DNA from 3 places in the Mesorhizobium sp. NZP2234 genome. Region 2 is predicted to be linked to each of the others. Evidence: riboswitches for the same ligand, from Rfam matches in the RefSeq annotation. Region 2 holds a riboswitch; each other region holds the start of a gene.
The links. A riboswitch is a leader RNA that binds a small molecule or an ion and turns the genes downstream of it on or off. The one in region 2 is predicted to bind cobalamin.

Region 1: another riboswitch for cobalamin. It lies ahead of EB230_RS17555 (DUF1636 family protein); the one in region 2 lies ahead of bluB (5,6-dimethylbenzimidazole synthase).
Region 3: another riboswitch for cobalamin. It lies ahead of EB230_RS23815 (DUF1636 family protein); the one in region 2 lies ahead of bluB (5,6-dimethylbenzimidazole synthase).

Annotation. Positions count from the first base shown of each region.
Region 1 is NZ_CP033364.1:3,547,266-3,557,364, reverse strand. Features, by position in the region: gene nuoF (NADH-quinone oxidoreductase subunit NuoF) at 1-219, opposite strand, end outside; gene EB230_RS17585 (NADH-quinone oxidoreductase subunit E) at 230-1,510, opposite strand; gene EB230_RS17580 (NADH-quinone oxidoreductase subunit D) at 1,511-2,701, opposite strand; gene EB230_RS17575 (NADH-quinone oxidoreductase subunit C) at 2,711-3,316, opposite strand; gene EB230_RS17570 (NADH-quinone oxidoreductase subunit B) at 3,321-3,902, opposite strand; gene EB230_RS17565 (NADH-quinone oxidoreductase subunit A) at 3,893-4,258, opposite strand; gene EB230_RS17560 (winged helix-turn-helix domain-containing protein) at 4,647-5,846, shown strand; cobalamin riboswitch at 5,876-6,081, shown strand; gene EB230_RS17555 (DUF1636 family protein) at 6,121-6,549, shown strand; gene cobW (cobalamin biosynthesis protein CobW) at 6,552-7,604, shown strand; partial or broken gene EB230_RS32670 (cobaltochelatase subunit CobN) at 7,624-8,178, shown strand; gene cobN (cobaltochelatase subunit CobN) at 8,328-10,099, shown strand, end outside.
Region 2 is NZ_CP033364.1:5,247,036-5,257,134, forward strand. Features, by position in the region: gene EB230_RS25905 (GFA family protein) at 1-87, shown strand, start outside; gene EB230_RS25910 (hypothetical protein) at 84-383, opposite strand; gene dxs (1-deoxy-D-xylulose-5-phosphate synthase) at 532-2,445, opposite strand; gene EB230_RS25920 (pirin family protein) at 2,548-3,468, opposite strand; gene EB230_RS25925 (DUF2277 domain-containing protein) at 3,509-3,775, opposite strand; gene EB230_RS25930 (exodeoxyribonuclease VII small subunit) at 3,882-4,133, opposite strand; gene EB230_RS25935 (histone deacetylase family protein) at 4,137-5,063, opposite strand; cobalamin riboswitch at 5,185-5,365, shown strand; partial or broken gene bluB (5,6-dimethylbenzimidazole synthase) at 5,486-5,995, shown strand; gene EB230_RS25945 (hypothetical protein) at 6,160-7,143, opposite strand; gene EB230_RS25950 (TetR/AcrR family transcriptional regulator) at 7,235-7,843, opposite strand; gene EB230_RS25955 (MFS transporter) at 7,963-9,186, shown strand; gene ribB (3,4-dihydroxy-2-butanone-4-phosphate synthase) at 9,242-10,099, opposite strand, start outside.
Region 3 is NZ_CP033364.1:4,802,786-4,812,884, reverse strand. Features, by position in the region: gene EB230_RS23830 (DSD1 family PLP-dependent enzyme) at 1-579, shown strand, start outside; gene EB230_RS23825 (helix-turn-helix domain-containing GNAT family N-acetyltransferase) at 768-1,703, shown strand; gene EB230_RS23820 (AraC family transcriptional regulator) at 1,710-2,543, opposite strand; cobalamin riboswitch at 2,802-3,007, shown strand; gene EB230_RS23815 (DUF1636 family protein) at 3,097-3,510, shown strand; gene EB230_RS23810 (ABC transporter ATP-binding protein) at 3,491-4,279, shown strand; gene EB230_RS23805 (ABC transporter substrate-binding protein) at 4,325-5,263, shown strand; gene EB230_RS23800 (iron ABC transporter permease) at 5,263-6,312, shown strand; gene EB230_RS23795 (MarR family transcriptional regulator) at 6,461-6,940, shown strand; gene EB230_RS23790 (HlyD family secretion protein) at 6,937-8,118, shown strand; gene EB230_RS23785 (DHA2 family efflux MFS transporter permease subunit) at 8,425-9,960, shown strand; gene EB230_RS23780 (2OG-Fe(II) oxygenase family protein) at 10,095-10,099, shown strand, end outside.

The DNA of each region.
Region 1 (10,099 bases), 1.7 Mb from region 2:
GCTCTGCTTGGGCATGAACGACCATTTGAGGCCCGTCGGGAAGCCGGCGCCGCCACGGCCGCGCAGGCCGGACGCCTTCATCTCGTTGACGATCCACTCGCGCCCCTTGGCGACGATGCCGGGCGTGTTGTCCCAGGCGCCGCGCGCCATCGCACCGGCCAGCGACTTGTCGAAGAGGCCGTAGATGTTGGTGAAGATGCGGTCTTTGTCCTGAAGCATTTTTCGTCCCTCAGACCGGCTTCTTGCCGAAAACGCGGATGTATTCGGCGACGCCGCCCTTGGCGAGCGCCTTGGCCTGCTTGACCCAGTCGTCGCGGTCGATGCGGCCGTGGAAGGAAAGATAGCCGTCCACCCACTCGCGCTCCGCCTTCTTCCACGACGCGACCTGCGCGAAGGTGAAGATGCCCAGCGTATGCAGGATGCCCTCGATCTTCGGGCCGACGCCGGAGATCAGCTTGAGATCGTCGACCGCGGCCGGCCTGTCGATGCCGGCCGGACGGTTCTTGTCGTCCAGCGACGGTTTCGCCGGCTTGGCGGCCGGTACCTTGGCTTCCGGCGCCTTGAAGGCAGCGGCCGGTTCGGCCTTGGCCTTCGGACCATTGCGCTGCTTGGCAACCTGCTCAACCTCGGGCGCTGCCTTGTTGGCGTTGGCGGCCGAGTGCAGCGGCGCCGAAACGCTCGCCGCCTTCTCCGCCGCAGGCGCCACCTTGGTCGCCGAAGGCGTCTTCAAGGCTGGGCTGGTTTCGGGCGCGTCGGTCTTCGGCTTGCTGGCATTGGACGGCGCGACGGGCGCGGCAGCGGGTGCCGGAACTGGCTCGGCAATGATCGCGTCGGGCGCCGCCTTGGCGGCCTTTGCCGCCTCCCTCGCCTCCCTGTCACGGGTCGACTTGAGGATCGCCTTTTCGCTCTTCAGCGTTGTCAGACCAGAGGCCGGCTCCGAGCCGGTGCGGCCATTCTGCGGCCCAGGCGCTACCGAAGCGCCCTTGCCCGCATCGTAAAGATCGATGATTTCGGCCAGCCGTTCCGGCGTCAGGTCCTCGAACGTGTCCTTGAAGATCATCACCATCGGCGCGTTGACGCAGGCGCCGAGGCACTCGACCTCTTCCCACGACAAGGTGCCCTTGTCGTTGGTGTGGAACTGGTCGTGATGGATCCGCGAGCGGCAGACATCCATCAGCGCTTCCGAGCCGCGCAGCATGCAGGGCGTGGTGCCGCAGACCTGGATATGCGCACGCGTGCCGACCGGATTGAGCTGGTACTGCGTGTAGAAGGTCGCGACCTCGAGCCCGCGGATGCGGGGCATGCCGAGCATGTCCGAGATCGTCTCGATCGCCGCCTTGGTCACCCAGCCTTCCTGTTCCTGCGCTATCATCAGCAACGGAATGATCGCCGACTGCTCGCGGCCTTTCGGGTATTTCTTGATCCATTGCTTCGCCGCTGCCGCGTTCGCCCGGTTGAAGGCGAAGGAGGCGGGCTGGACGCTGGCTTCTGCGAGACGGCGGACTGACATTTAGCGATCGACCTCACCAAACACGATGTCGAGGGAGCCGAGAACGGCGGTGACGTCGGCCAGCATGTGGCCGCGGCAGAGGAAATCCATGGCTTGCAGATGCGCGAAACCGGGTGCGCGCAGCTTGCAGCGGTATGGCTTGTTGGAGCCGTCGGAGACCAGATAGACGCCGAACTCGCCCTTCGGCGCCTCGACGGCCGCGTAGACCTCGCCGGCCGGAACGCGATAGCCCTCGGTGTAGAGCTTGAAGTGATGGATCAGCGCTTCCATCGAGCGCTTCATCGCCTGGCGCTTCGGCGGCACCACCTTGCCGTCGAGGTTCGACACCGGGCCGGTGCTTTCCTTGCCGAGCAAGAGATCGACGCACTGGCGCATGATCCGCGCCGACTGGCGCATTTCTTCCATGCGCACGAGATAACGGTCGTAGCAGTCGCCGTTCTTGCCGATCGGAATGTCGAAATCCATTTCCGAATAGCATTCATAGGGCTGCGACTTGCGCAGATCCCAGGGCGCGCCCGAGCCGCGCACCATGACGCCGGAAAAGCCCCAGGCCCAGGCATCGGCCAGCGACACAATGCCGATATCGACATTGCGCTGCTTGAAGATGCGGTTGCCGGTCAGCAACTTGTCGAGATCATCGATCGACTTGAGGAACGGGTCGATCCACTTGCCGATGTCCTCGACCAGCTGACGCGGCAGGTCCTGATGGACGCCGCCGGGGCGGAAATAGGCGGCATGCATGCGCGAGCCGGAGGCGCGCTCATAAAACACCATCAGCTTTTCGCGCTCGACGAAGCCCCACAGTGGCGGCGTCAGCGCGCCGACGTCCATGGCCTGCGTCGTCACATTGAGGATGTGCGACATGATGCGGCCGATTTCGCAATAGAGCACGCGGATCAGCTGGCCGCGCCTCGGCACCTCGATACCGAGCAGGCGCTCGGCCGCGAGCGCGAAGGCATGCTCCTGGTTCATCGGCGCGCAATAATCGAGCCGGTCGAGATAGGGCACCGCCTGAAGATAGGTCTTGGCCTCGATCAGCTTTTCCGTGCCGCGATGCAAGAGCCCGATATGCGGATCGACGCGATCGACGACTTCGCCGTCCAGCTCCAGCACCAGGCGCAAAACGCCGTGCGCCGCAGGATGTTGCGGACCGAAGTTGATGTTGAAATTGCGGACGGAGGTCTCAGCCATTGTGGCGCCTCAATTCGTCTTGGCTTTTTCGTCGCCCGGCAGGACGTAATCCGTCCCCTCCCACGGCGAGAGAAAATCGAAATTGCGGAATTCCTGCTTGAGCTCGACCGGCTCGTAGATCACGCGCTTGGCTTCGTCGTCGTAGCGAACCTCGACGAAGCCGGTCAGCGGGAAATCCTTGCGCAGCGGATGGCCTTCGAAACCGTAGTCGGTCAACAGGCGGCGCAGGTCGGGATGGCCCGAGAACAGCACGCCATAGAGATCGTAGGTCTCGCGCTCGAACCAGTCGGCGCCGGGATAGACGCCGGTGATCGACGGCACCATTGTCTCCTCGTCGGCCTGCACCTTGACGCGGATGCGGACATTCTGCTTCGGCGACAACAGATGGTAGACAACGTCGAAGCGCTTGGCCCGCGACGGATAATCAGCCCCACAGACATCGATGATCGAGATGAACTGGCAGCGCGCATCGTCGCGCAGGAAGGTCACCACCTCGACCAGGTCGCGCGGCTCGACATGGATGGTGAGCTCGCCATAGGCGAGCACCGCGTCATTGACACGACCGATCAGCTTTTCGCCGAGATAGGTCGACAGTTCGCTCAGGGATGCTGCCATGGATTTACCGTTCGATCGTGCCGGTGCGGCGGATCTTCTTCTGCAGGAGAAGAATGCCGTAGAGCAAAGCTTCGGCGCTCGGCGGGCAGCCGGGCACATAGATGTCGACCGGCACGACGCGGTCGCAGCCGCGCACCACCGAATAGGAATAGTGGTAGTAACCGCCGCCATTGGCGCAGGAGCCCATCGAGATGACGTAGCGAGGCTCCGGCATCTGGTCGTAGACCTTGCGCAGCGCCGGCGCCATCTTGTTGGTCAGCGTGCCGGCGACGATCATGATGTCGGACTGGCGCGGAGACGCGCGCGGCGCGACACCGAACCGCTCCGAGTCGTAACGTGGCATCGAGGTGTGGATCATCTCGACCGCGCAGCACGCCAGGCCAAAGGTCATGAACATCAGCGAGCCGCTGCGCGCCCAGGTGATCAGCGCCTCGGTCGAGGTGACCAGGAAGCCCTTGTCGGCAAGCTCATTGTTGATTTCGAGGAAGAAGGGATCGTCCTCCCCCACCGGCCTGCCGGTGTTGGGATCGATGATGCCCTTCGGCTTCGGCGCGACGAGGGTGCCTGAACTGTCGTTCAATCCCATTCCAGCGCTCCTTTTTTCCATTCATAGGCAAAGCCGATGGTCAGCACTGCCAAAAACACCATCATCGACCAGAAGCCGAGCATGCCGATCTTCGAGAAGGACACGGCCCAGGGGAACAGGAAGGCCACTTCCAGGTCGAAGATGATGAACAGGATCGACACCAGGTAGAAACGGATGTCGAATTTCATGCGGGCATCGTCGAACGAGTTGAAACCGCACTCGTAGGCGGACAGCTTTTCGGGATCGGGATTGCGGTAGGCCACCAGGAACGGGGCGGCCAGCAGCGCCAGGCCGACGACCAGTGCCACGCCTATGAACAGGACGATAGGCAGGTACGAACTGAGAAGTGCGTTCATGCAGCGGCTTTCCGTTGGCGCCAATCCACGTTGATTACAGCACCGGACCTTATTGCGGAAGCGTGACAGTTTAACCGCTGAACCGTTTTAAGGGCCTATGCTGCAACGCGGCGAGGGTTAGCGCAGCACTTCCAGCGAAGCAAGTCAAACCTTGTTCAAAACGCCGACCTGGACGGCATATCCGGAGAAACTGGTCCGATCCGCTCCTGTTTGATTTCCTTCGCTTTTTACTCCACTTTTCTCTCCTGACATGGTTGCCGCCAAAACCCTGCTAGCATGGGTTGGAATCACCACGCAGGTTCCGCAAAACTGGACGCCGGTTTTGCGACAAGAAGCTGCCCAGACAAAGACCGACCCACAGCCGAAGCCCCCTCGGAGTGATGCCTGCATGAAGGAAAAGATCTCTCTTGCCGCGGCCCGCCGCATTGCACTCGCCGCTCAAGGGTTTCTCGATCCGCGCCCAAATGGCACACCCGACCGCCGTCATCTCGCCCGTGTGCTGTCCCGCACCGGCCTGCTGCAGATCGATTCCGTCAGCGCGGTGGTGCGCGCTCATTATATGCCGCTCTATTCGCGCCTGGGCCCCTACCCGCTCGCTTTGCTCGACAATGCCGCCGTGACGCGCAAACGCACTGTGTTCGAATACTGGGCGCATGAGGCCTCGTTCCTGCCGGTCGAGACCTACCCGCTGATGCGCTGGCGCATGCAGCGGGCCGAGCAAGGCGATGAAATGTATCTGGGGCTGGCCAAATGGGGCCGCGAACACGCCGCCTATATAGAAGACATCTACCGCGCGGTCGTCGAGCGCGGCCCGATCGCCGCTTCGGCGCTCGAAGGCCAGAAAGGTTCGGGCGGCTGGTGGGGCTGGAGCCATGCCAAGCACGCCTTCGAATGGCTGTTCTGGGCCGGGCGCATCACCACGGCGCACCGTCGCGGCTTCGAGCGCTTCTATGATTTGCCGGAGCGCGTGCTGCCGCAGGCGATCCTCGATCTGCCGGTGCCCCCGGCCGAGGACGCGCATCGCGAATTGCTGCGCATTTCCGCCCGCGCCCATGGCGTGGCGACGTCAGGCGACCTGCGCGACTATTTCCGGCTGTCGCCGGCCGATATGAAGGGCCGGCTGGAGGAACTGGTCGAGTTGGGCGAATTGCTGCCGGTGCGCGTCGAAGGCTGGGACAAGCCGGCCTACCTTCACAAGGACGCCCGCCTGCCCCGGAAAATCGAGGCCCGCGCGCTGTTGGCGCCGTTCGACCCGGTCGTCTTCGAGCGCTCGCGTTCGGAGCGGCTGTTTGACTTCCACTACCGCATCGAGATCTACACGCCGGCTGAAAAGCGCCAATACGGCTATTACGTCCTCCCCTTCCTGCTCGGCGACCGGATCGTCGCGCGCGTCGACCTCAAGGCGGACCGGCCGGCGAGCGTCCTGCGCGTCCATGCCGCCTACCCCGAGCCCGGCGCCCCGCCTGAAACCGCCGCGCAGCTCTTCGAGGAATTGAAGCAGATGCAGGGCTGGCTTGGCCTTGAACGCATGGACGTGACGCCGGCAGGCGATCTGGGCCCGGCGCTGGCCGACATCGCCATGTCGTAAGCTCGCGTTGACACCGCTGCCTGCAAAAGCCTAAATCCCGTCCAGACGGTCCCTTGCCCGCAACGGCAGGGGCTAAGAGGGAATGCGGTGCGAGGTGAAAGATCTCAAATCCGCGGCTGTCCCCGCAACTGTAAGCGAAGAGCCTAGGCCGAAAGCCACTGGGGATTCCTGGGAAGGCGGCACCCAAGGCGATGACCCGCGAGCCAGGAGACCTGCCGTCTGTGACAAGAGAATCCGATCGCCCGGCGGGTTTCCGGGCAAGGAGCCCGGCTTTTTGGACCAGAACGGCAGTTTTTCGGCTGGTACAGCGGACAATTCGTCCGCCGACAGCGAAGCCTTGACCGGCGTCACGGTCATCGTCTGCGCCTCCTGTCGCGACGAGGCCGGCTCGGACGCCCATCCCCGCGCCGGCGAACTGCTGGCCGAGGACACGCGCCATGCCGCGGCCGATGACAACATCCGCGTCCGCACCGTCGAATGCCTCGGCAATTGCAAGCGCCGGCTGAGCGCCGCCATCCTGCGCGACGGCTGCTGGAGCTATGTCTTCGGCGACCTGACCGCGGCCAGCGGCGCCGACCTCGTCACCGGCGCCAAACTCTTCGCCACCTCGACGGACGGCCTCATTCCATGGCGTGGCCGGCCCGATTCCCTCAAGCGCGGCCTCGTGGCCCGCATTCCTCCCCTCGACCTGTTGAAGGATTGATCATGAGCGCCCCAAATTCGACCGGCAATCTCTCCCGCGTCCCCTGCACCGTCGTCACCGGCTTCCTCGGCGCCGGCAAGACGACGCTGGTCCGCCATCTCCTGGAAAACGCCGGCGGCAAGCGCATTGCCATTATCGTCAACGAGTTCGGCGACATCGGCATCGACGGCGAAATCCTGAAAGGCTGCGGCATCGACACCTGCCCCGAGGAGAACATCGTTGAACTGGCCAATGGCTGCATCTGCTGCACCGTGGCAGACGACTTCGTGCCGGCGCTGGACCAGATCCTGTCGCTGACGCCGAAGGTCGACCACATCCTGATCGAAACCTCGGGCCTCGCTCTGCCCAAGCCGCTGGTCCAGGCGTTCCAGTGGCCGACGGTGAAGAGCCGCGTGACGGTCGATGGCGTGATCGCCGTGGTCGACGGCCCTGCTTTGGCCGAAGGCCGCGTCGCCAACGACATGGACGCCTTGCAAGCGCAGCGCGCCGGGGATGAGAGCCTCGACCATGACGACCCGGTCGAGGAAGTGTTCGAGGATCAGATCGCCTGCGCGGACCTGATCATACTGTCGAAGAGCGACCTGATGGACGCCGCCGGTTCGGCCCGGGCCAACGCCATCGTCAACGAACATTCCGCCCGCGCCGTGAAGATCGTGCCGACCTCGCACGGCAAGGTCGACCCTTCCATACTGCTCGGGCTCGGTCTCGCCGTCGAGGACGATATCGAGAACCGCAAATCCCATCATGACGGCGCTTTCGACCACGAGCACGACGACTTCGACACCTTCATCGTCGACATCTCTTCGATCGCCAATCCGGACGAGCTGGCAAGGCGCGTCGCCACTGTCGCCGAAGAAGAAAATGTGTTGCGTGTGAAAGGTTTCGTCGAGGTCGGCGGCAAGCCGATGCGGCTCCTCCTGCAGGCCGTCGGCCCGCGCGTCAATCATTACTATGACCGCGCCTGGACGGCCGAGGACGACCGCCGCTCGCGCCTGGTCGTCATCGGCCTCAAGGGGCTGAACCGCCCGGCAATCGAGCGTATACTCGCCGGCTGATTTTCAGACACGGGCCGCGATGCATATCCTCACCACGACGTCCGCCTCGCTCGACGATCTCGCCGAGCCGGTCGATCTGCGGCAGACGCCGGCGGATATCGTGGCGCTGTCCTTCACCGACAGCGATCTTGCCGGGTTGGCGGCGGCGTGGAAGGCCGATGCCGGCCGCCTGCCCTCGATGCGGCTGGCGGCATTGCGCGACCTTCGCCATCCCATGTCCGTCGACCTCTGGGTCGACAGCGTCGCCCGCCACGCCAAGATCATCCTGGTGCGCATCCTCGGCGGCCATGATTGGTGGCGCTATGGCTGCGACCAGTTGGCCTCGGTCGCCCGCGAGCGCGGCATAAAACTGGCGCTGCTTCCCGGTGAAAGCCACGACGAGGATCTCAGGCTGATCGAAGCCTCGACGCTGCCGCGTGAGGAATTGGATAGTCTGCTCGGCTATTTCCGCGAAGGCGGCCCGGCCAATATGAGCGCGCTGGTGCAGCGGCTGGCGCGGCTGGCGGGCCAGGATGCGGCCGTTGTTGAGCCGGTGGCAGTGCCAAAAGCCGGCTACTACGAGCCCACACGCGGCGGCGTCCCCCTCCCCCTCGAGGGGAGGGTCCGGCCGCAGGCCGGGGGTGGGGTCCTCTCAGAAGGCACCGCAAGAGCGCCGAGCCCGGTCGAACCGACCCCACCCGGCGGCTCTGCCGCCACCCTCCCCTCGAGGGGGAGGGAAAGGTCGTGCCGATCCTCTTCTACCGCTCGATGCTTCTCGCCGCCGATGTCGCGCCGATCGATGCCCTTTTTGAAGCGCTGCGGCAGCGCGGCGTTTTCCCGGTCCCCATCTTCGTCTCCAGTCTGAAAGACCCGCCGTCACTGGCCTTTGTGGAAACCGCGTTCGCCGTGCTGAAGCCCGCCGCCATCATCACCGCGACCGCCTTCGCGTCAGGCGCCGAGCCCGGCGTCGAAACCCTGTTCGACCGTGCCGGCGTGCCCGTCTTCCAGGTCATCGTCGCCACCACCCGCCGCGACGTCTGGGAAAACAACCAGCGCGGCCTGGCGCCCGCCGACCTCGCCATGCATGTCGTGCTGCCAGAACTGGACGGCCGCATCCTCGCCGGCGCCATTTCCTTCAAGGGCGAAAGCGATGTCGATCCCGCACTTGGCCACCGTGCCTTCGCCAACCGGCCCGAGTCGGATCGCGTGGCGCAGGTGGCCGACCGCGTCGCGGCCTTCATCAAGCTGCGAGAGACGCCTCGAGCCGGGCGCAAGCTGGCTATCCTGATCCCCGACTATCCCAGTGCTCCCGGCCGTACCGGCTATGCTGTCGGCCTCGATGTGCCGTCGAGCGTGCTGGCCATGCTGCATGACCTGAAGGGACAGGGCTATGCCGTTGAAGGGATTCCGCAAACGCCGCGCGCGCTGCTGGATTTGCTGGAAGTCAGCGATACTGGATTGACGTTAGACAACTATATTGCCTTCTCGACAGAGTTGCCGATTGCGGCAATCGCAGGGGTCGAAGGCGCTTGGGGCAAGGCAGAAGACGAGGCAGGGTTGCGCCAGGCGCACAGACCTTCACAAACGATCTCAGCAAGCTTCCCCTTCCGCGCCGCCACCTTCGGCAACATTACTGTCGCCCTCGCCCCCGACCGCGGCCGCTCCGCCGACCGCCGCGCCGACTATCACGACCCGACGCTCCCCCCGCGCCACGCCCTGATCGCGTTTGGCCTGTGGCTGCGCAAATCCCTCGGCGTCCATGCGCTCATCCATGTCGGCGCGCACGGCACGCTGGAATGGCTGCCGGGCAAGACGGTTGCACTCTCGCAAAGCTGCTTTCCCGAGATCGTCACCGGTCCCTTGCCCGTCATCTACCCCTTCATCGTCTCCAACCCAGGCGAAGCAGCGCAAGCCAAGCGGCGCATCGCCGCCGTCACGCTCGGCCATTTGCCGCCGCCGCTGGCCGGCGCGGGACTGGACGACGACCAGCACAAACTCGAACGCCTGGTTGACGAATATGCCCAGGCAGATGGCCTCGACCGCCGCCGCCGCGACCGCCTGGCAAAGCTGATCGTCGACACCGCGCAAAAGACCGGCCTCGCCGCCGAAGCCGGCGTCGCCAGGACCGACGCGCCCGACGAGGCGCTGCGCCGCATCGACGCCTGGCTCTGCGACCTCAAGGACTTCGCCATCAAGGATGGGTTGCATATCTACGGCCGCGCGCCCGATGGTGAGCCTGACGCCATGCGCCGCCAAAGTGCCGAGACTGAAAGGTCGGCGCTGCTCGCCGCGCTCGATGGCCGCCACGTCAAGGCCGGACCGGCCGGCGCGCCCGCGCGGGGGCGCTCCGATGTTTTGCCCACCGGCCGCAACCTGTTCACGTCGGATCCACGCACCATGCCGACACCGACCGCCTATGACCTGGGCAAGGCGGCGGCGGAAGAGGTCGTGCGCGGCTATATGCAAACGCATGGCGACTGGCCGCGCTCTCTGGTGATCGACCTCTGGGGCTCGGC
Region 2 (10,099 bases):
GATCTGCCGATCGACCATTTCGATGGTCTTGACACTTTCGACGACCTGCCGCGCGATGGCCGCTGCGTGCGCGACATGTGGTTCTAGAAGATAGTGCGCGACACCTGGCGCTCGACGGCAGGAGACAAGCCGTCGTGCCGATCCCCTGAAGCTTGCTCCCGTGGAGGCTCAGCCGCACCCGCACCCGCGGACGCAGGCGCTGGTTCCGACACGACCACCAATTGCGGCACCTGCTTATAGGAGAAGCCGCCTCTGAGATCGCCCATTTTGCTCGCGACGATGCCCATCGCCGCCTTTTCGAGATTGCGGTCATAACGCGTCTCGGCGGCGGCGGGTGTCGCGATGATGGCTAAAAGTGCCACGCCGCACAAAAGCGTCTTCATTGTTATTGTCTCCCTGCCTGACGTCGATCTAGCAGGGCGCCATTGAAAAACGGCCAAGAGACACGGTAAGCAAAGCGCCAAACGGCAGCGTAAACAATGCGTTAATAAATCAAGCCGGCAAACTGATTCAAGCGCTTGAGGTTTTGATTCAGGCGCGCTGGGCCCGGGCCGTATGCCCGAGCGCGGTGAAAACGGTGCGCACGATGCCGGCGGCATCGAGGCCGGCATCGGCATACATTTTTTCCGGCTTGGCGTGATCGGCGAACACGTCGGGCAGCACCAGCGGGCGCACCTTCAGGCCGCTTTCCAGCAGTCCTTCATGGGCGAGGAACTGCAGCACATGGCTGGCGAAGCCGCCAATGGCGCCCTCCTCCACCGTAACCAGAACCTCGTGCAAACGGGCCAGCCGCCGGATCAGATCCTCGTCGAGCGGCTTGGCGAAGCGGGCATCGGCGACGGTGGTGGAAAGCCCGGCCGCGCCGAGTTCCTCGGCAGCCATCAGGCAGTCTTGCAAGCGCGTGCCGAAGGACAGCAGCGCCACCTTTGTGCCTTCCCTGACGATGCGGCCCTTGCCGAGTTCGAGAACCGAGCCGCGCTCCGGCATGTCGACGCCGACACCGTTGCCGCGCGGATAGCGGAAGGCGATCGGGCCATCATCATAGCTTGCCGCGGTGCGCACCATGTGGCGCAGCTCCGCTTCGTCGGCGGCGGCCATCACGACAAAGCCCGGCAGGCTTGCCAGGAAAGTGGTGTCGAAGGCACCGCAATGGGTGGCGCCATCGGCACCGACGAAGCCGGCGCGGTCGATGGGAAAACGAACCGGCAGTTTCTGGATCGCGACGTCGTGGACGACCTGGTCGTAGGCGCGCTGAAGGAAGGTCGAATAGATCGCCGCGAACGGCTTGTAGCCTTCGGTCGCCAGGCCCGCCGCGAAGGTGACCGCATGCTGTTCGGCGATGCCGACATCGAAGGTCCTTGACGGGAACACTTCGCCGAACAGGTCCAGCCCCGTGCCGCTCGGCATTGCGGCGGTGACGGCGACGATGCGGTCGTCCTCGCGGGCCTCCTGGATCAGGCTTTCGGCGAACACCTTGGTATAGGCCGGTGCGTTGGCCGGCGCCTTGGCCTGCGCGCCGGTGATGACGTCGAACTTGTTGACGCCGTGATATTTGTCGGCGGCGGCTTCCGCCGGTGCGTAGCCCTTGCCCTTCTGGGTGACGACATGGATCAGCACCGGGCCTTCGCCATTGTCGCGGACGTTTTTCAGGACCGGGATCAGATGCTCGAGATTATGGCCGTCGATCGGGCCGATATGGTAGAAGCCGAGTTCCTCGAACAAGGTGCCGCCGGTGACGTAACCGCGCGCATGCTCGACCGCCCTTGTAATGGCACGATCGGCGCGCTTGCCGAGATAGGACGTCAGTTTCTTGCCGAAGTCGCGCAGGCCGGCATAGGCCTTGCCCGAGGCCAGCCGCGCCAGATAGGCGCTCATCGCGCCGGTCGGCGGTGCGATCGACATGTCGTTGTCGTTGAGGATGACGATGAGACGGGCGTCGAGCGCACCGGCATTGTTCATCGCCTCATAGGCCATGCCGGCCGACATGGCGCCGTCGCCGATGACGGCTATGACGTTGTTGCGGCCACCGGAGAGGTCGCGCGCCGCGGCCATGCCGAGGCCCGCCGATATCGATGTCGAGGAATGGGCGGCGCCGAAGGGATCGTATTCGCTCTCGGCGCGGCGGGTGAAGCCGGACAGGCCGCCTTCTTGGCGCAGCGTGCGGATGCGATCGCGGCGGCCGGTCAGGATCTTGTGCGGATAGGCCTGATGGCCGACATCCCAGATCAGCCGGTCGTCCGGGGTGTTGAAGACATAGTGCAGCGCGACCGTCAGTTCGACCACGCCAAGGCCGGCGCCAAGATGGCCACCGGTGCGGGACACCGCGTCGACCAGTTCGAGACGGAGTTCTGATGCCAGTTGCGGCAGTTCGCTCTCGTCAAGCGCACGCAAATCCGCCGGAATGCGGACCTTGTCGAGAAGCGGCGTATGCGGCGTTGCGTTCACGGGAGTTCGGGCTTTCTGTTCAACGGCGGGATAGGCCGCCGGCCTGCGAAAGTAAATGCGTGTCGGTGACGCGGATCAAGCAGGTCCCCTCGCCGATTTTCCTCAGTTCTCCGGCAGCGGAATAAACTCTTTCTCGTCTCCAGGAACGATATCGAAGCGGCCCGTCTTCCATTCCTGCTTGGCCTGTTCGATGCGCTCCTTGGAGGAGGAGACGAAATTCCACCAGATGTAGCGCTGCGAGCCGAGCGAGGCGCCGCCGAACAGCATGAAATGCGCGCCGGTGTGCGACGACACGATGATCTCGTCGCCGGGCCGGAACACCAGCAGGCGTTCAGCCGGGAAGACGTCACCCGAAATCGTGACCTCGCCTTCCAGTGTGTAGATGGCGCGCTCCTCCGCATCGGCCGGGATCTTTATGCTGGCGCCGGCCGCCAGCCTGAGGTCGGCGTAGAGCGTGTCGGCGTCGGCCCGTACCGGGGAACGCAGTCCCTGGAAGTCACCGATCACAACGCGGCCCGTGACGCCTTCGGCATCGATCTCGGGCAGCCGCAAGGCAGCGGTGTTCTCGAATACGGGCGCCACTTCCTCCTTGCCGTCCGGCAATGCCAGCCACGTCTGCAGGCCGGAGATCGACATCGGCGCGCCGCGCAATTCCTCGGGCGTACGCTCGGAGTGGACGATGCCTCGGCCTGCGGTCATCAGGTTAACGTCACCCGGCTGGATGACCATTTCGGTACCGAGCGAATCGCGATGCCTGATCTTGCCGTCGAACAGATAGGTAACCGTCGACAGGCCGATATGCGGATGCGGACGGACGTCGAGCGCCTGGCCTGCACGCAGGATCGCCGGCCCCATGCGATCGAAGAAGATGAACGGCCCGACCAGCCGCCTCCTGGCGGTCGGCAGAGCGCGACGGACCTCGAAGCCGCCAATGTCCTTGGCGTTCGGGATGACCATCAGTTCGATCTGGTCGCTGGCAAAGGCGTCGCCGGCTTCAGGGTCTTTCCCCGGGAAGAAGCTCATGAACTCTCCTTATCAGCGTTCGGCAACCGCCTTGGCGGCATCAGGCAAAGCGGATCGCCGCTTTTGCCCGCAGTTTGGCGGCCACTTCTTCGCGGTTGCGCGGATGCTGGTTGGTTTCGAGCGAATCGAGAAGTTCGCGCGCCGATGCCGCAATGGCCTCCACGGCGTGGTCGAACGCATGCTGGTTCTGTTTCGAGGGCCGCGTCGTTCCGCTCAGCTTGCGGACAAATTGAAGGGCTGCGTCGCGCACTTCGTCATTGGTTGCCGGCGGATCAAAATTGAACAGGGTCTTGATGTTTCTGCACATCGCTTCCGTATCTCCTCTTGTCCTGGAGCTGTTTCAATCGGGACGAGTTTCAATCATGATCGTGTCCAAAAACCGGTGAGGCAAGACCATGGTTCGCGGCCAGGCCTCAGTCCGCGTCGAGCGGCTCTGTTCCCACCGGCTTGCCATCGCGCGATAGCCTGATCTTCTCGACCTTGTCCTCGGCCGCCTTCAGCAGCCGGTCGCAATGCGCCTTCAGGGCCTCGCCGCGCTCATAGATCCGGATCGACTGATCGAGCGGCACGTCGCCACGCTCCAGATCATCGACGATCTTCTCCAGCGCGTCGAGTGCCTGTTCGAAGCTCATCGCCTTGACGTCTTCGTTGGTCTCAGCAGCCATCATTCATCCTTTCATCAGTCGCCCGACATGGGCGGCGACCGAAAATGCCAGTCCCTGCAGATCGTAACCGCCCTCGAGCAGGCTGACGAGCCGGTTGCCGCTGTGGCGGGCAGCGCGCTGCATCAGCTGGCCGGTCGCCCAGTCGAAATCGTCCTCGGTCAGGTTGATCTCGGCCAGCGGATCACGGTGATGCGCGTCGAAACCGGCCGAAATAATGATGAGGTCGGGCGCGAAATTGTCGAGCGCCGGCAGGACGCGCGACAGGAAGGCATCGCGAAACACCTCGCTGCCGGTCCGCGGCGCCAATGGTGCATTGACGATGTTGCCGGCGCCGGTCTCGCTCTTTGCGCCAGTGCCAGGATAAAGCGGCATCTGGTGAGTCGAGCAATAGAGCACCGAGGGATCGTCCCAGAAAATATCCTGCGTGCCATTGCCGTGGTGCACATCCCAGTCGACGACGGCGACACGCTCGACGCCGTGCTTCTTCTGCGCATAGCGGGCCGCGATCGCCGCCGTGTTGAAGAAGCAAAAGCCCATCGCCGTGGTCTTTTCGGCATGGTGGCCGGGTGGCCGGGCGGCGACGAAGACATTGTCGGCGCGGCCTGCGAAGACGTCGTCGACGGCGGCGTTGGCGGCGCCGATCGCGGTTATCACCGCCTGCCAGCTCTTCGGGCTGGCGGTGGTGTCGGCATCGATGCGGGCAATGCCCTCGTCGGGGATGGCGGCGCGCACGCGCGCGACGAAATCGGCCGGATGCGCGTAAAGGATGGTGGCCTCGTCGCCTTCCGGCGCCTTGACGCGGTCAAGCTCGGCAAAGGCTTCGTCGTCAAGCACGCGCTCGATGGCGCGCAAGCGGTCCGGCCGCTCGGGGTGACCGGGGGGCGTGATGTGTTCAAGGAAGATCGGATGCGTGTAGAGACGAGTGGCCATCGTCCCTATCTAGTGCCCCAACGCCGTGATGGCCATGCGTCGCGGCCCAATGGCTGGGGAAAATCGCTTCTGCGTCCATTGGCGTCGCTGTGGGGATTGGCGGCGCGGACGCTTCGGCATAAGGTCGCCTTCACTGCCTGGTGCCCGCCGCAAGCGGGAGAATCGGGAACACGGTTGAATTCCGTGGCGTGCCCAACGCTGTGAGGGGGACCGCGCCGGTAAATGCCACTGTCGATGACGGGAAGGCACCGGACGCGGGTTGATCCTGAGCCAGAAGACCGGCCTGGCAGGCACCGTCATCCGCATGGTCAGGCGGAGGACATGGGTTTGCAATCGCAAGGGGACAAGCGATGCCGGATGCTATGACCGCTCCTGTCGGCGACGGATTTGACCAGATGGCGCGCGACGCAGTCTACCGCGCCATGTTCACGCGGCGCGATGTGCGCAGTCATTTCCTGCCTGCTCCTCTCGACGATGAGGTGCTGGCGCGGCTGCTGCTTGCCGCCCATCACGCGCCATCGGTCGGGTTCATGCAGCCGTGGAATTTCATCGTCGTCCGCGATGCCGCGCGACGGGAGAAGGTGCGCGACCTGTTCCTGGCCGCGCGAGAACAGGAATTGCCAGAAATCGAGGAAGATCGGCAGGCGCTTTACCGCAAGCTGAAGCTGGAAGGCATCTGCGAAAGCGCGCTCAACATCTGCATCACCTGCGACCGACAGCGCTCGAAGGGCTCGCCGCTGGGACGTTGGCACAATCCGGAGATGGACCTCTACAGCACGGTCTGCGCGGTGCAGAATTTCTGGCTGGCGGCACGCGCCGAAGGCGTCGGCGTCGGCTGGGTCAGCATCATTGAGGCGCAGGCGCTGAAAAGCCTGCTTTCCATTCCCGACCATGTAACGCCGATTGCTTATCTCTGCGTCGGCCGGGTTTCCGAGTTCGCGCCCAAACCGGACCTTGAAACGCATGGCTGGGGCCGGCGCCTGCCCCTGCCCGAACTGATCATGAGCGAGACCTTTTGCGGGAAAGGCGAGGCACCGCTCAAGTCAGCGGTGGCGCGCCTGAAAGCCGTCGATACCGCACAGGCCAGCCCGGCTGATCAGCGCGTCGCGCCGGCCGTGCCCCAGCGCGAGCCGCCGAAGGAGGAAAGCGCTTTGTCCTTGAGTTCCCGGAACTTCGATGACGCCTCGGCCAGCCGGGCATCCCAAGCCGGATCAGGCACCTGGCCGGCGATGGTCTTGAAATAGACCTGCATCAGGCAGGCGATGGCGAAGGGCTCGATGAACGCCGCCTTGAAGGCCCAGGCGAAGACGATGGCCAGCACGAAGGCCCAGCCGGCGAGCTGGCCGGGCATCATGAACAGAATGGCGCCGGCCGGGGCCAGCATCAGCAGGAAGATCACGAACGACACGCCCCACATGATGACCGCCAGCCAGACGGCGTTCTTGACCATGGTCTTGCCGTTCTGGGCGTAGAGAACCACGCCCTGGCGCGCGGTTTCGAAAGGCGAGGATGAGTTGATGCGGATGTTGTAGCCGAGGATGATCTCGTCGATATAGGTGAGCGACAGGCGGATCACCGTGTTGATGAAGGAGACCAGGCCGCTCAGGCCCGGAATGGGCAGAAAGGCGGCGACGCCGCCGAGCAGGCCGGTGATGGCGCGGATGGCGCCCTTGACCAGCTGGTCGACGACGAAAAGGATGTTGGCCTCGGCGAAACGCTCGGTCACGACCTGCCGGGCATAGGCGATCTGGTTCTGGCCGTCAGGGACATCATGGCCGTCGATCAGGTGGACCATGACGGCGATATGGCCGGCCTTGACGACGTAGAGGATGTATTCGCGGATCCAGTAGACGGCGATGGAGACGATGCCGAAGCCGACCACGCCGCCCCACAGGGCAAAGGACAGCGGCCCATCTGGATCGGTGGAGATATGGCCGACGCCATAGCCGACCGAGGCGCCCGTGCCTGTCGCCATGATGTAGGCCAGCGTGATGCCGAAATAGACGATCATGCGAAAGACAATGAAAGGCCAGGTCCGCACCATGATGGACACCGACCTGCCGATCTCGAAATCCCACATGCCCCGAATCTCCCCTCAGAGATGGCTGCGGAGCATGCGCTCACCCCGAGGATTGTCAATCATGGGCGGGCACCAGGCAGCAGACGGGACTTCAGTTCGATTGCGGACCCGGCTCCTTGAGCAGCCCCTCAAGCAGTTGCTTGAACGCCGCCACCACCTTCCTCGACGTGGCTTCGGGGTCGTTTGAATTGGCGATCCGCTGCGACGCCTGGCTGCTCGCCCCGTTGATAAGCCGTGCGGCCGTTTCAGGGTCGACGCCCGGGACGACCACCCCTTCCCCCTGCAGGGCTGTCAGGTGATCGGTCATTGAGCCAACGCAGGCATTGGCATTCGACCATTGCGCCGGATCGCCCAGCACAGCCGGGCCATCCCGGAACATGATGCGCTGGATTTCCGGCTCCAGCGCCATCTCGATATAGGTGGTGCATTCGTCGACGAAACGCTGCCAGCGGGTCGGCGCTCTCGAGGCGACCTCGTTCACCCGAGCCGCCATCTCGCCGTCGATTTCGGCGATAACCGCCTCCAGCAGTCCCTTCTTGTCGCCGAAGTGATGATAGAGCGCGCCGCGCGTCAGTCCGGCTGATGCCGTGAAATCATCCATCGACGCTTCGGCATATCCGATCGTCCCGAAGGCCTGGCGCGCAGCTGCGATCAGCTTGGCGCGCGTCTCGGCGATCATCTCCTTGCGGGGTCTGTGCATCTTCTGGCCCTACTTACATACGCCCCGTATGCCAATTGACATACGCCGCGTATGATCTATCTAGTTCTCATACGCTCCGTATGTAATTGTCAGATCGCCCTTTGTCGAGGAACCGGATCATGCAAAACCCTTACTCAGAGATCTTTCGCGCACCCGGTGCCAAAGGCTTCGCAGCCGCCGGTTTCCTGGCGCGCCTGCCGATCGCCATGGCGCCTATCGGCATCGTGGCGATGCTGTCACAGACGCGCGGCGAATACTGGCTGGCCGGCGCTGTCTCGGCGACATTCGCATTGGCCAACGCTTTCCTGGCGCCGCAAATATCAAGACTGGTCGACCGCCTTGGCCAGACCCGGATCGTCGTGCCCACCACAATCATCTCCGTGCTCGCATTCCTGACGCTGATTGCGTCGGCCAATCAGGACTGGCCAGTCTGGACGCTGTTCGTGTCGGCTCTGCTGGCCGCCGCAATGCCCAGCATGCCGGCGATGGTGCGCGCACGCTGGACCGAGCTTTTCCGCGGTCGGCCCGAGATGAACACCGCCTTCGCCTTCGAGTCGGCGGCGGATGAGTTGGTCTACATCGCCGGAGCATCGCTGTCGGTGGGCTTGAGTGCCGCCCTGTTCCCGGAAGCGGGCATGCTGGCGAGCACGCTGTTCCTTGCCTTGGGCTCGACGGCGTTCATCCTGCAGCGCTCGACCGAGCCGCAAGTGCGGCCAATGGGTGCAGGCTCGAGCGGCTCCGCAATTCGCCTGCGCCCGGTACAGATCATCACATTCGCCCTGATCTTCATCGGCGCCACCTTCGCGACGACGGAAGTCAGCACCGTGGCTATCACCAAGGAACTTGGCCAACCCGGCGCCGCCAGCCTCGTCATTGGCGTCTACGCGCTGGGGTCGTTCGTGCTCGGCATCATTGTCGGCGCGCTCAATCTGAAAACACCGCTGCAACGCCAGTTGGCCATCGCGGTAGCCGTCATCGCGGTCAGCACGCTGCTGCCGCTCACCGCCGGCACCGTGCCCCTTCTGGCACTCACCGTCTTCATCAGCGGTGTGGCCATCTCGCCGACCTTCATCACGGCATTCGGCCTGATCGAACGGCATGTGCCGGAAGCGATGCTGACGGAGGGCATCACCTGGGTGACCACGGGGATCGGTATCGGCATGGCGCTCGGCTCCTTCGCCGCCGGCGCCGTGGTGGACGCATTCGGCGCCCAGAGCGGGTTCTGGGTTTCAGTGGCCGCAGGCACCATCGCGCTGGCCACCGTGCTGCTCGGCCAGCGCAGCCTTGCCACCCGTAAATGCGAGTTGGAGGAATGCGACGCCGCTGCCGTTCCGGCCGAGTGACAGCCTGGCCATGTCGAGATTCACGTCAGGCCGACCTCCTGAATATCAACATGGCCTAGAGAATCTCGGTCTTCGCGATGTGGATGCCAAAGCCTTCGAGGCCGACATAGTGGCGCTCGCGCGAGGCGATCAGGTTGATCGAGGAAATGCCGAGGTCCTTCAGGATTTGCGCGCCGAGGCCGATCTCCCGCCATTCGTTCTCGCGCCGGCGGGCCTCTTCATGATCCTCGCGGTCGCCGCTTGCAGGCCGTTTGCGTTCCTGATGCGCGACGCCGACGGAACCCTCGCGCAAATAGACGATGACGCCTCGCTTGCGCTCGCCCATCGCCTTCATGATGCCGTCCAACCGATGGCTAGGGCCGAAGACGTCGGTCACCACATCCTCGGAATGCAGCCGCACCGGCACGTCCTCGCCGTCGCGGATGTCGCCGAAAACGACAGCGACGTGATGCATCGTGTCCCACGGCAGCGTGTAGGTGAAGACCTGTGCCTTGCCGCCGAGCGTGTCGATATCGGAGCAGGCGACGCGCTCGACCAGCGTTTCCTTGCGCTGACGATAGGCGATGAGGTCGGCGACCGACACCTGCTTGAGGCCATGCTCCTCGGCAAAAGCCTGCACCTGCGGGCCGCGCTTGACGGTGCCGTCGTCATTGACCAGTTCGGAAATGACGCCGATCGGCGGCAGGCCGGCGAGCTTGCAGAGATCAACGGCTGCTTCGGTATGGCCCGAACGCATCAGCACCCCGCCTTCGCGCGCGATCAGGGGGAAGATGTGGCCGGGGCGGACGAAATCGGAGGCGCCGACATTGCCGTTGGCGAGGTTGCGCACGGTGAGCGTGCGGTCGTCGGCCGAAATGCCTGTCGTCGTGCCATGCTTGAAATCGACGCTGACGGTGAAGGCCGTGGTGTGGGC
Region 3 (10,099 bases), 440 kb from region 2:
CCCGGCCTGTTCGGCGGGCCGGGCAGGGCGTTGGCGCGGGCCTCGGAGCAGGCCGCCGATTTTTTGGCGCGCCTGGGCGCCGACCAGCGAAGCATCCTCAACATTGGCGGCAGCAAGACCGCGCTGCTTCATCACCGCGGCATTGCCAATGAGGTGTCGATGGGCTCGGCCTTCGTGCTGCCCGGCGATTTCGACACGCCCGGTCTCGAAGGTTTCCAACCGGCGGCTTTCATCGCGACGCCGATCCTGAAAGTGGTCGAACCAATGCTGCCAGGCCCGCCCGCCGTCTCCCGCCTCTTGCAGGCGCTTGGCCGGTTTCCGCGCAAGGGCTGCTATCTCTATGGCGGCAAGTGGATGGCCGAGCCGGTATTTCCCGAAGGCATGAAGACGAACGGTTTGCTCGGCCTGTCCTCCAACCAGCAATTCATGGGCCTGCCGGCCGACGCTGCTGTGATGCCCGGCGACCATGCGTTCCTGCGGCCGACGCAAAGCGAGGCCGTGCTGCAGCAATTCGGGCCGATCGCCGTGCTTTCCGGCGGCAGGATCGTTGATCGCTGGCCGGTGTTGCCGATGATGTGAGGGGCGCCACTGCGGTCATGATTGGCGCTCCGGCCCCCCCGCGATGTCCTCATTCTAGGGCGGACCAAGGAGCGAAGCGACGCGCGCAGACCCTAGAATGACGAAGTTGTGAGGTTGTATTGCTTCAATCATTTTATTGACTAAGTCAACTAATTGGTCGATCCTTTCCATGACAGGAGAACCATCCCATGACCGTCCACAACCTCCCCAACAAGCACCTGATCGACGCGGTGCGGGCTTTCAACCGCTTCTACACCCGCCAGATCGGCCTGCTCGACGAAGGGCTGCTGAAAAGCGCCTTCTCCCTGACCGAGGCGCGTGTGCTCTACGAACTGGCGCACCGCGACGGCCTGACCGCGACCGACCTCGGGCGCGACCTCGGTCTCGATGCCGGCTATGTCAGCCGTCTGCTGAAGAAGTTCGAGCGCCTTCACCTCATCTCCAGGTCGACGGTGGTTTCGGACGCCAGGCAATCGTCGATTGCGCTGACCGCGGCGGGCAGGAATGCCTTCGCGCCGCTGAACAAGGATTCGCACGACCAGGTCGCGGCGCTGCTCGATCGGCTGCCCGCGTCGGAGCAGGACCGGCTGGTGAAGTCCATGCGGACGGTCCAGGCTCTGCTGGGTGAAAGCGCAGAGCCAAGGATCCCTTATCTGTTGCGCCCGCTGCAGGTCGGCGACATCGGCTGGATCACCCGCCGGCAAGGCATGCTCTACGCACAGGACTATGGCTGGGACGAAACCTATGAGGCGCTGGTTGCCGAAATCCTCGCGGCATTTGTCAAATCCTTCGACCCGAAATGGGAACGAAGCTGGATCGCCGAGCGCGATGGCGAGGTGGTCGGCTCGGTCTTCGTCGTGCGCAAATCGGATCAGGTGGCGAAGCTGCGCCTGCTCTATGTCGAACCTTCGGCCCGTGGTCTCGGCATCGGCAGGCGGCTGGTCGAGGAATGCATCGGCTTTGCTCGTGCGAAGGGCTACAAGACGCTGACCTTGTGGACCAACGATATCCTGATCGCCGCCCGGCACATCTACCAGGCGGTCGGCTTCAAACTGACCGAGGAAGAACCGCACCACTCCTTCGGCAAGGATCTGGTCGGCCAGACCTGGGACTTGGAATTGTGATCTCTGCTAAGCCTTGACGGGTATCCAGATCTCCAGTCCGCCATTGCCGCTGCGCGGATCGAACTCCGGGCCATAGCGTTCGAATTCGGGGGCGTCCGCTATCTCGTGCCCGGAGGCCGGCAGCCATTTGTTCCAGATCGTGTTGACGGTCCGGCGGATAGTCGAGATGTGTTCGCGATGCGAAAACACCGCGTATTTCTGGGCGGGTATGCGCACGCGGCTGAGTTCCCTTGGAAGGTCGGAAAAATCGGAGACCTCGACACCGGCGACGTAGTCGAAATTGCCGGCATCGTCGCCGTTGGCGCAGACACCATAGGCGACGTCGCCGGTCTCGCCAGGAATGTTGCCGATATAGGGGCCGAAGCGTTGCCACTGCATCGGAATGGCGGCGCTGGTTTCACAGTTGTAGCGTTCGCCGAGCCCAGCGATCAGCAACGGCCGGCTGGTCTCGAAGCGCGGTGGTTCGAGGGCGGAAAGAAAGGATTGGTCCATCAGGATCGGCTCCACGAGGTCGAGGGTGTTGGTCGAGCCTTGCGCGCGCACCATCTCCGGCGTGGTGCCGAACTGGTCGCGGAAGGCGCGGGTGAAAGCCTCATGCGAGCTGTAGCCGGCATCGAGCGCCACCGATAGGATGTCGGGCGCTCCGCCGGCCAGCCGGCGCGCCGCCTCGGTCAGCCTGCGCGCGCGCATGTAGCCCATGACCGAGCGGCCGGTGGCGGCGCCGAAGGCGCGCGTCACATGAAAGCGCGACACGCCGCTGCTTTGGGCGACATCGTCGAGCGAGATCGCCTCCGGCAGATGGCTCTCGACGAACCATAGCGCTTTCTCGGTCGGGTTCATGGCTCCTCGCATTGAGGGGATCATCTTGCCACCTTCGCGCGCGGCAGTTTGATCGGAATTGCGCTCGCCGCGCAATCCGGACGGCAACGCTCCGCAGCCAACAGCATCTGGCTCGCCGGCTTCTTCCGGCAGCAAGCTCTCACTTGACGCCGCCGCGCGCTATCGTCTAAGACGTAATGTAATTACATAACATATTCGAGCGCCGCGGCGGGATCGACAATGCACCGAGAAATCCGTTGCGAAGCAATTGGGGGAAAACTACGATCGAGTGGTGATGGTCCCCGAGTCGAAAGGCGAGGGGTGAAAAGGGAACACGGTGAGACCCAAGAGGTCGAAGCCGTGGCTGCCCCCGCAACTGTAAGCGGTGAGCAAGATCCGAAATGCCACTGGCCGGCAAGGCTGGGAAGGCAGGATTGCGCAAGGACCCGCGAGCCAGGAGACCTGCCATCACCAAGTTGACCGGACGGGGTGTGCCGGGAGGAAACGTGGACGTCGGTCTTGTCGGCCGGCTCGCCAACATCCTTCCGTCGCCAGTTTTGGAAAGTGACGGAAGTTGGACGGCGCCATCGATCACCGCATCATCGTGTGCACGCTTTGCCGTGATGTTCCGACCGGCATCAGGTCGGGCGAAAGCCTATGCGCCGATTTGCGCTCCCGGCTCTCGGCCCACGATGAACCCGCCGTGGCGCATGGCTTCACGATCGAAGGCGTCGAATGCATGGCGGGCTGCGCACGGCCGTTGACGGTAGCCTTCCAGGCTCCGGGCAAGGCCACCTATCTTTTCGGCTCCGTCGATGCCGAGGCCGATGTTGGCGATCTTGTGCGATTTGCCAGGCTTTACGCCTCGCTTGCCGACGGCTGGTGCAATTCCGGACAACGTCCGCCGCGACTGGCCGGCAAGACGCTGGCTCGCATCCCGGCGCCGGGCAAGCTGGGGGGGATAGTCGATGACAATGCCACTTCTTGAAGCGCGCGACCTGGGTGCCGTGGCGAATGGCCGGAATCTGGTCCATGCGGTCAGCCTCTCCATCGCCACCGGCGATCGTCTCGCCATCATCGGCCCCAATGGCGCCGGCAAGACGACGCTGCTGCGCATGCTGTCGGGCATGCTCAGGCCAAGTTCGGGCGAGGTGAAGCTTGGCGGGCGACGCCTGGACAGAATCTCGACAGCCGAGCGGGCCCTGCACATGGCCGTCGTCGGCCAGACCGACCAGCCGGATCCGCGGCTGGCGGTGATCGACTATGTCGAACTCGGCCGCGTTCCGCATGCCGGCCTGAGGCGCAGGAGCGAGGAGCGCGACATCGTCGTCGATGCCTTGCGCCGGACTGGGCTTCTACCGCTGCTTGGCCGCACGATCGGCTCGCTGTCCGGCGGGGAGCGCCAACGCGCCCAGCTGGCGCGCGCCATCGCGCAGGAACCGAAGGTGTTGTTCCTCGACGAGCCGACCAACCATCTCGACCCGCGTGCTCGCGGCGAGCTTCTCGAACTCGTCGCCGGCTTCGGCATGACGGTGATCGCGGTGCTTCACGACCTGGCCCTGGTGGCGCCTTTCGCCACCAGGGTCGCGGTGATGAACGAAGCCCGGCTGCACGCGTTGGCCGCACCGCGCGAAGCGCTGACGCAACAGCTGATCCGCGAGATTTTCGGTGTCGACGTGTTTCGCCTGCGCCATCCCACCGAGGACCGCGAACTGACCGTGTTCGATGTTCCGAACCGCGCCGCGCCGCCATCCTGAACGAACCCATCCCCATCGGCACTGTTCAACCAAGGAGCAAAATCCGTGAAACGTCTCGCCTTGTCGCTCGTCTTTTCTTTGCTGGCCTCTACCGCCTTCGCTTTCCCCGTCACCGTCGACAGTTGCGGCAAGCCGTTGACCTTCGACGCGCCGCCCAAGCGCGCCGTCATCCACGACCTCAACATGGCCGAGATGGCCTTCGCGCTGAAGCTGCAGCCGTCGATCGTCGGCCTGACCGGCATCACCGGATGGTACAAGGTCGGCCCCGAATTCAAGGCCGAGCAGGGCTCCATCCCGGAACTCGCGCCCAAATACCCGACGCTCGAAAACCTGGTCGCCGTCGAGCCCGATTTCTTCTTCGCCGGCTGGTACTATGGCATGAAGCCGGGTGGCGACGTGACGCCCGACACGCTCGCCCCGCACGGCATCAAGACACTGGTGCTGACCGAAAGCTGTGTCCATCTCGACAAGAACCGCCCGGCGGCTTCCATGGACCTGCTCTATGGCGATGTTGAAAAGCTGGGCAAGATCTTTGGCAAGGAGACAGAGGCGCAGAAGCTTGTTGCCGGCTGGAAGGCGCAACTCACCGCGAAGGTCGGCAGCGCCAAGGGAACCCGCGTGTTCCTCTATGATTCCGGCGATGACAAGCCGTTCACCGCCGGAAAATTCGCCATTCCCAGCGCCATGATCACGGCCGCCGGCGGCGACAACATCATGGCCGACATGGACACCAGCTGGGGCAATACGGACTGGGAAACGGTGGCCTCGCGCAACCCGCAATTCCTCATCCTGCTCGATTACCAGGATGGCGGCGGCTACAGGAAACTGCTCGATTTCTTGAAGGCCCATCCGGCAATGAGGGAGACGGACGCGGTCAAGAACGAGCGTTTCGTGGCGCTGCGCTATGCCGAACTGACGCCCGGACCTGCAAACATCGAGGCGATCGCCAAGATCGCCAAGGCGATGCATCCGGAAGCGTTCTGATGCTTCTTGCCCCCGGGCATAAATCCGGCGCGCTTTCCGGGCACAAGGGATTCGCGTTGGCGATGGTGGCGGGCATGGTGGCGGTCGTCGCCCTCGTGCTGCTGTCGATCGCCTATGGTTCGACGCTGATCCCGCTGAGCGACGTCATCGGCTCGCTTGGCCATGCGGTCGGGCTGCATGAACACCAGGTGTCGGGCCCGGTCGGCAAGATCGTCGTCGATCTCAGGCTGCCGCGCACGATCCTGGCGATCTGTGTCGGTGCCGGCCTCGGCATGACAGGTGCGTTGCTGCAGACGGTGACCCGCAACGATCTCGCCGACCCGTTCCTGTTCGGCCTGTCGTCGGGAGCCGCCGCCGGCGCTGTTTCCGTCATCACCGTCTTCGGCGACAGTTTTGGCATCTCGACCTTGCCCATCGCGGCCTTCACCGGCGGCATACTGGCCGCCTGCATCGTCCTGCTGCTGGTCGCACGGGTAAGGGGACAGGGGCCGGAGCGGCTGATCCTCGCCGGCCTTGCCGTCTCCTTCCTGTTCACGGCATTGACCAATTATCTGGTCTTTGCCGGAGACCAGCGCGCGGCCCATTCGGTGCTGTTCTGGACGATGGGCGGGCTGGGGCTGGCGCGCTGGGACAATGTCTGGCTGGGCGCCTTGGGAGCCGGCACGATCGCGGCCTACGGGCTGTGGAACCACCGCAGGCTGGATGCCTTCCTGGCCGGTGAAAGTGCCGCCGAAAGCCTCGGCGTGCCGGTGGCGCGCATGCGCAGGGCGACGTTTCTCGTCGCGGCCTTCTCGACCGCAATTCTCGTCTCGGTCGCCGGCGTCATCGGCTTTGTCGGATTGATGATCCCGCATCTTTCGCGGCCGCTGGCCGGTCCCTTGCATCTGCGCCTGATCGCCAGCTGTGCATTGTTCGGGGCGGTGCTCTTGCTGGCAAGCGATCTTCTGGCACGGACGCTGCTTCCGCCGCAGGAACTGCCGATCGGCATCATAACCAGTTCGCTCGGTGCCTTCTTCGTCGTCACGCTGGTCGTCCGAAACCGCCTGTGAAGAAGGCCGATTCCCGCCTGACCGGCTGTCTCCAGCGGTTCACGGATTGACATCCTCGGTCGCGTTGCAAGACCGCCACGCATATTTGCCGGCTTTCACCGCCACGTGACATCTTGAATAGTAAGCACGCTTATTATATCTATCGCTCATGGTTTCTGATGGCATAGACAGACTGGGCTTTTTGATCCACGACGTGCAACGTCTGCTGCGCAAGCGCTTCGAGACGCGCGCCAGCGGGCTTGGCCTTTCGTCGGCGCAATGGCGCCTCATGGTGCGTGTCGCCAAGGAGGCAGGCGTTACCCAGGCGCGGCTCGCGGAACTGCTCGAAATCGAGCCGATCAGCGTTTCGCGCCTCGTCGACCGGATGGAGGAGGGCGGCTGGATCGAACGCCGCGCCGACGCCGCCGACCGCCGCGTGCGCATGATTTTCCCGACAGCCAAGGCGAGCGCTGCCTATGCCGAGGTCAAGAGTCTCGCCGGCAAAGTTTATGAGGAATCGCTTGTCGGCGTTTCGCCCGAGGACCGCCGCGTCCTGATCAGGGCGCTCGATGTAATCGTGCAGAATCTGGCGGACGGCGAGGCTTCGTCGCTTGAAAAGATCAAGAGTGCGGAAGGCGCAGCAGCATGAATGCGGTAGCCAAGGTCGACGAAAACGCCCCCAAGGTTGAGATGGAAGCTCCGGCCCAGCCGGTTGCCGCCCCTGTGGCGGTCGCCCCGCCTGTAGCGCCGGTCCCGGCGGCACCGAAGAAGAAGCGCCGCATGGGCCGCTTTCTCCTGATGTTCGCCCTGCCGGCCGCGCTGATCATCGGCGGCGGCTATGTCTGGGTGACGGGTGGGCGCTATCAGGAGACGGAGAACGCCAATCTGCAGCAGGCCAAGGTGTCGATTGCCTCGGACACGGCCGGCCGCATCGTGCAGGTCGCCATATCGGACCATCAGATGGTCAAGCGGGGGGATCTCCTGTTCGCCATCGACCCCGAGCCTTACCGGATCGCGCTCGCCCAGGCCGACGCCGCGGTTGCCGCGGCACGCCTCAATGTCGAGCAACTGCGCGCCGCCTACAGCCAGTCGATGGCGCAGGAGAAGTCCGCCAGCAGCGAGGTCGACTACGCCCAGTCGCAATATGACCGCGCCGCCGATCTCGCGCAGAAGGGCATCAACGCCAAGTCGTCGCTGGACCAGGCCCGCAACGACCTCGACAAGGCAAAGCAGCAGGTCGCCGTCGCCCAGCAAGGCATCGTCAGCGCCAAGGCCGCACTTGGCGGCAATCCCGATATCGAAACCGACAAGCATCCAACCGTGATGTCGGCTCTCGCCGCGCGTGACAAGGCCGCCTACGACCTGGCCCAGACCACGGTCAAGGCGCCCGCCGATGGCGTCATCTCGCAGGCCTCGTCGTTCAAGGTCGGCCAGTTTGTCGGCTCCGGCACACCGCTGTTTTCGCTGGTCGAAACCGGCGACTCCTGGATCGATGCCAATTTCAAGGAAACCCAGCTCACCAACATGAAGCCGGGCCAGAAGGCCGAGATCGTGATCGATACCTATCCGGGCAAGACCTTCGAGGCGACGGTCAAGGCGATCGGTGCGGGAACGGGTGCTGAATTCTCGCTGCTGCCCGCGCAGAACGCCACCGGCAACTGGGTCAAGGTCACGCAGCGCATCCCGGTGCGCCTGGAGCTTACCGATCCCGACGCCAAGATGATGCTGCGGACGGGCATGAGCGCCTCTGTCACCGTCGATACCGGCGTAGCCCGCGGTTTCCCCGCCATATTCGGTCACGCCAAGGCTGGCGAGGCCGCGCAATAAATGAGCGGAAGCCCGCCAGGACGAGGCGGGCGGACGTGGATAACAGGATTGGTCTGATGGGAGGAGTGGGAAGCGTCAGCGCCTGGTTCGAGCCGCGTTGCGGCTTGGCCGAAACTGAAATCTTCGACACGGACCCGTCGGTCCTCATGTTTCCGGGCGGCAGGCATCCGCTCATCAGAGATTCTCGGTCGATGTAACCCCCACATCGACAATCGCGTCCCACCGCGATGAGGCTCTCTCAACGGAAGGCTTTGCCGCCCGGAAACCCCATGTACACGTTTTTGTTACCGGCTGGAAGTTCCGCGGATGAGCACGCCCGAATCCTTCAAAGAAGTGCCGCATCGCGGCCTGATCACGGTCGCGCTCATGCTGGCGACGATCATGCAGGCACTCGACACCACGATTGCCAACGTCGCGCTGCCGACCATGACCGGCGACCTCGGCGCCTCTCCGGACAACATCAACTGGGTGCTGACCTCCTACATCGTGGCCGCCGCCATCATGACGCCGGTCACCGGCTGGCTCTCCGACCGCTTCGGCCGCAAGGAGCTGTTCCTGACGGCCGTGGTCGGCTTCACCATCTTCTCCATGCTGTGCGGCCTGGCATGGAGCCTTGAAACCATCGTGCTGTTCCGGCTGATGCAAGGCGTCTTCGGCGCCGCCATCGTGCCGCTGTCGCAGACCTTCCTGCTCGACATTAACCCCAGGGAGCGCCACGGCCAGGCCATGGCCATCTGGGGTGCCGGCATCATGCTGGGGCCGATTCTGGGCCCGACGCTGGGCGGCTGGCTGACCGAGAATTTCAACTGGCGCTGGGTGTTCTTCATCAACCTGCCGGTCGGCATCGTCGCCTTCCTTGGCATGGCCGTCTATCTGCCAGCCGTTGCCCGGCGGGTGCGCAGCTTCGATTTCTTCGGCTTTGCCATGATATCGCTCGGCGTCGGCGCGCTGCAGCTGATGCTCGATCGCGGCGGTGAGGTCGACTGGTTTTCCTCGGTCGAGATATGGATCGAACTCGGCCTGGCCATCACGGGCTTCTGGGTGTTCATCATCCACACCATGACGGCGGAACATCCCTTTATCGACCCCAAGATCTTCCTCGACCGCAATTTCGTGACCGGCCTGGCGTTCATCTTCGTCATGGGTGTGCTCATCCTCGCCTCGATGGCGCTGCTGCCGCCGATGCTGTCGACCATCTTCGGCTATCCGACCATCACCATCGGCATCGTCATCGGTCCGCGCGGTGTCGGCACGATGATCTCGATGCTCGTCGTGGGGCGCATCATGGGAAAGATCGATGCCAGAATTCTCGTCGTCATCGGTTTTCTCCTGACCGCGCAGTCGCTCTACACCATGGCCAGTTTCACGCCGCAGATGGACAACTGGTTGATCATCACCTCCGGGGTGATCCAGGGCCTGGGCATGGGAATGGTGTTCGTGCCGCTGTCGACGGTTACATTCGCCACGCTCGACGTACGCTACCGCACCGACGCGACCGCGTTGTTCAGCCTGGTGCGCAATCTTGGCTCGTCGATCGGCGTGTCTGTCGTGACGGTGCTGCTGGTGCGCAACACGCAGATCAACCACGCCGAGCTTTCTGCCTTCATCAACCCGTTCAATCCCAATCTCTGGGCGGTCTCGCCCGCGGCCGCCGGCGGCGATCCGACAGCGCTGTCGGAGGTCGATCGCATGGTCAATATCCAGGCGATGATGATCTCCTACGTCAACGACTTCAAAATACTGATGATGATGACGCTGCTCGCCATCCCGTTCGTCTTCCTGCTGCGCAAGCCGAAAGCCGGCCCGGCTGGTGGCGGCGCGCCCGCCGCGCATATGGACTAGGCCCCGCGGCAGGCAAAGTGGCAGGCATGTGCCTGCCACCGATATGGACTAGGATTGCCGCGTCGGTTGGTGCTAGCTCATTGCGCAAGCGGCCTGCATCGTTTGGCCGTTGACCCCAGCGGGACGCAAGAACGATGCA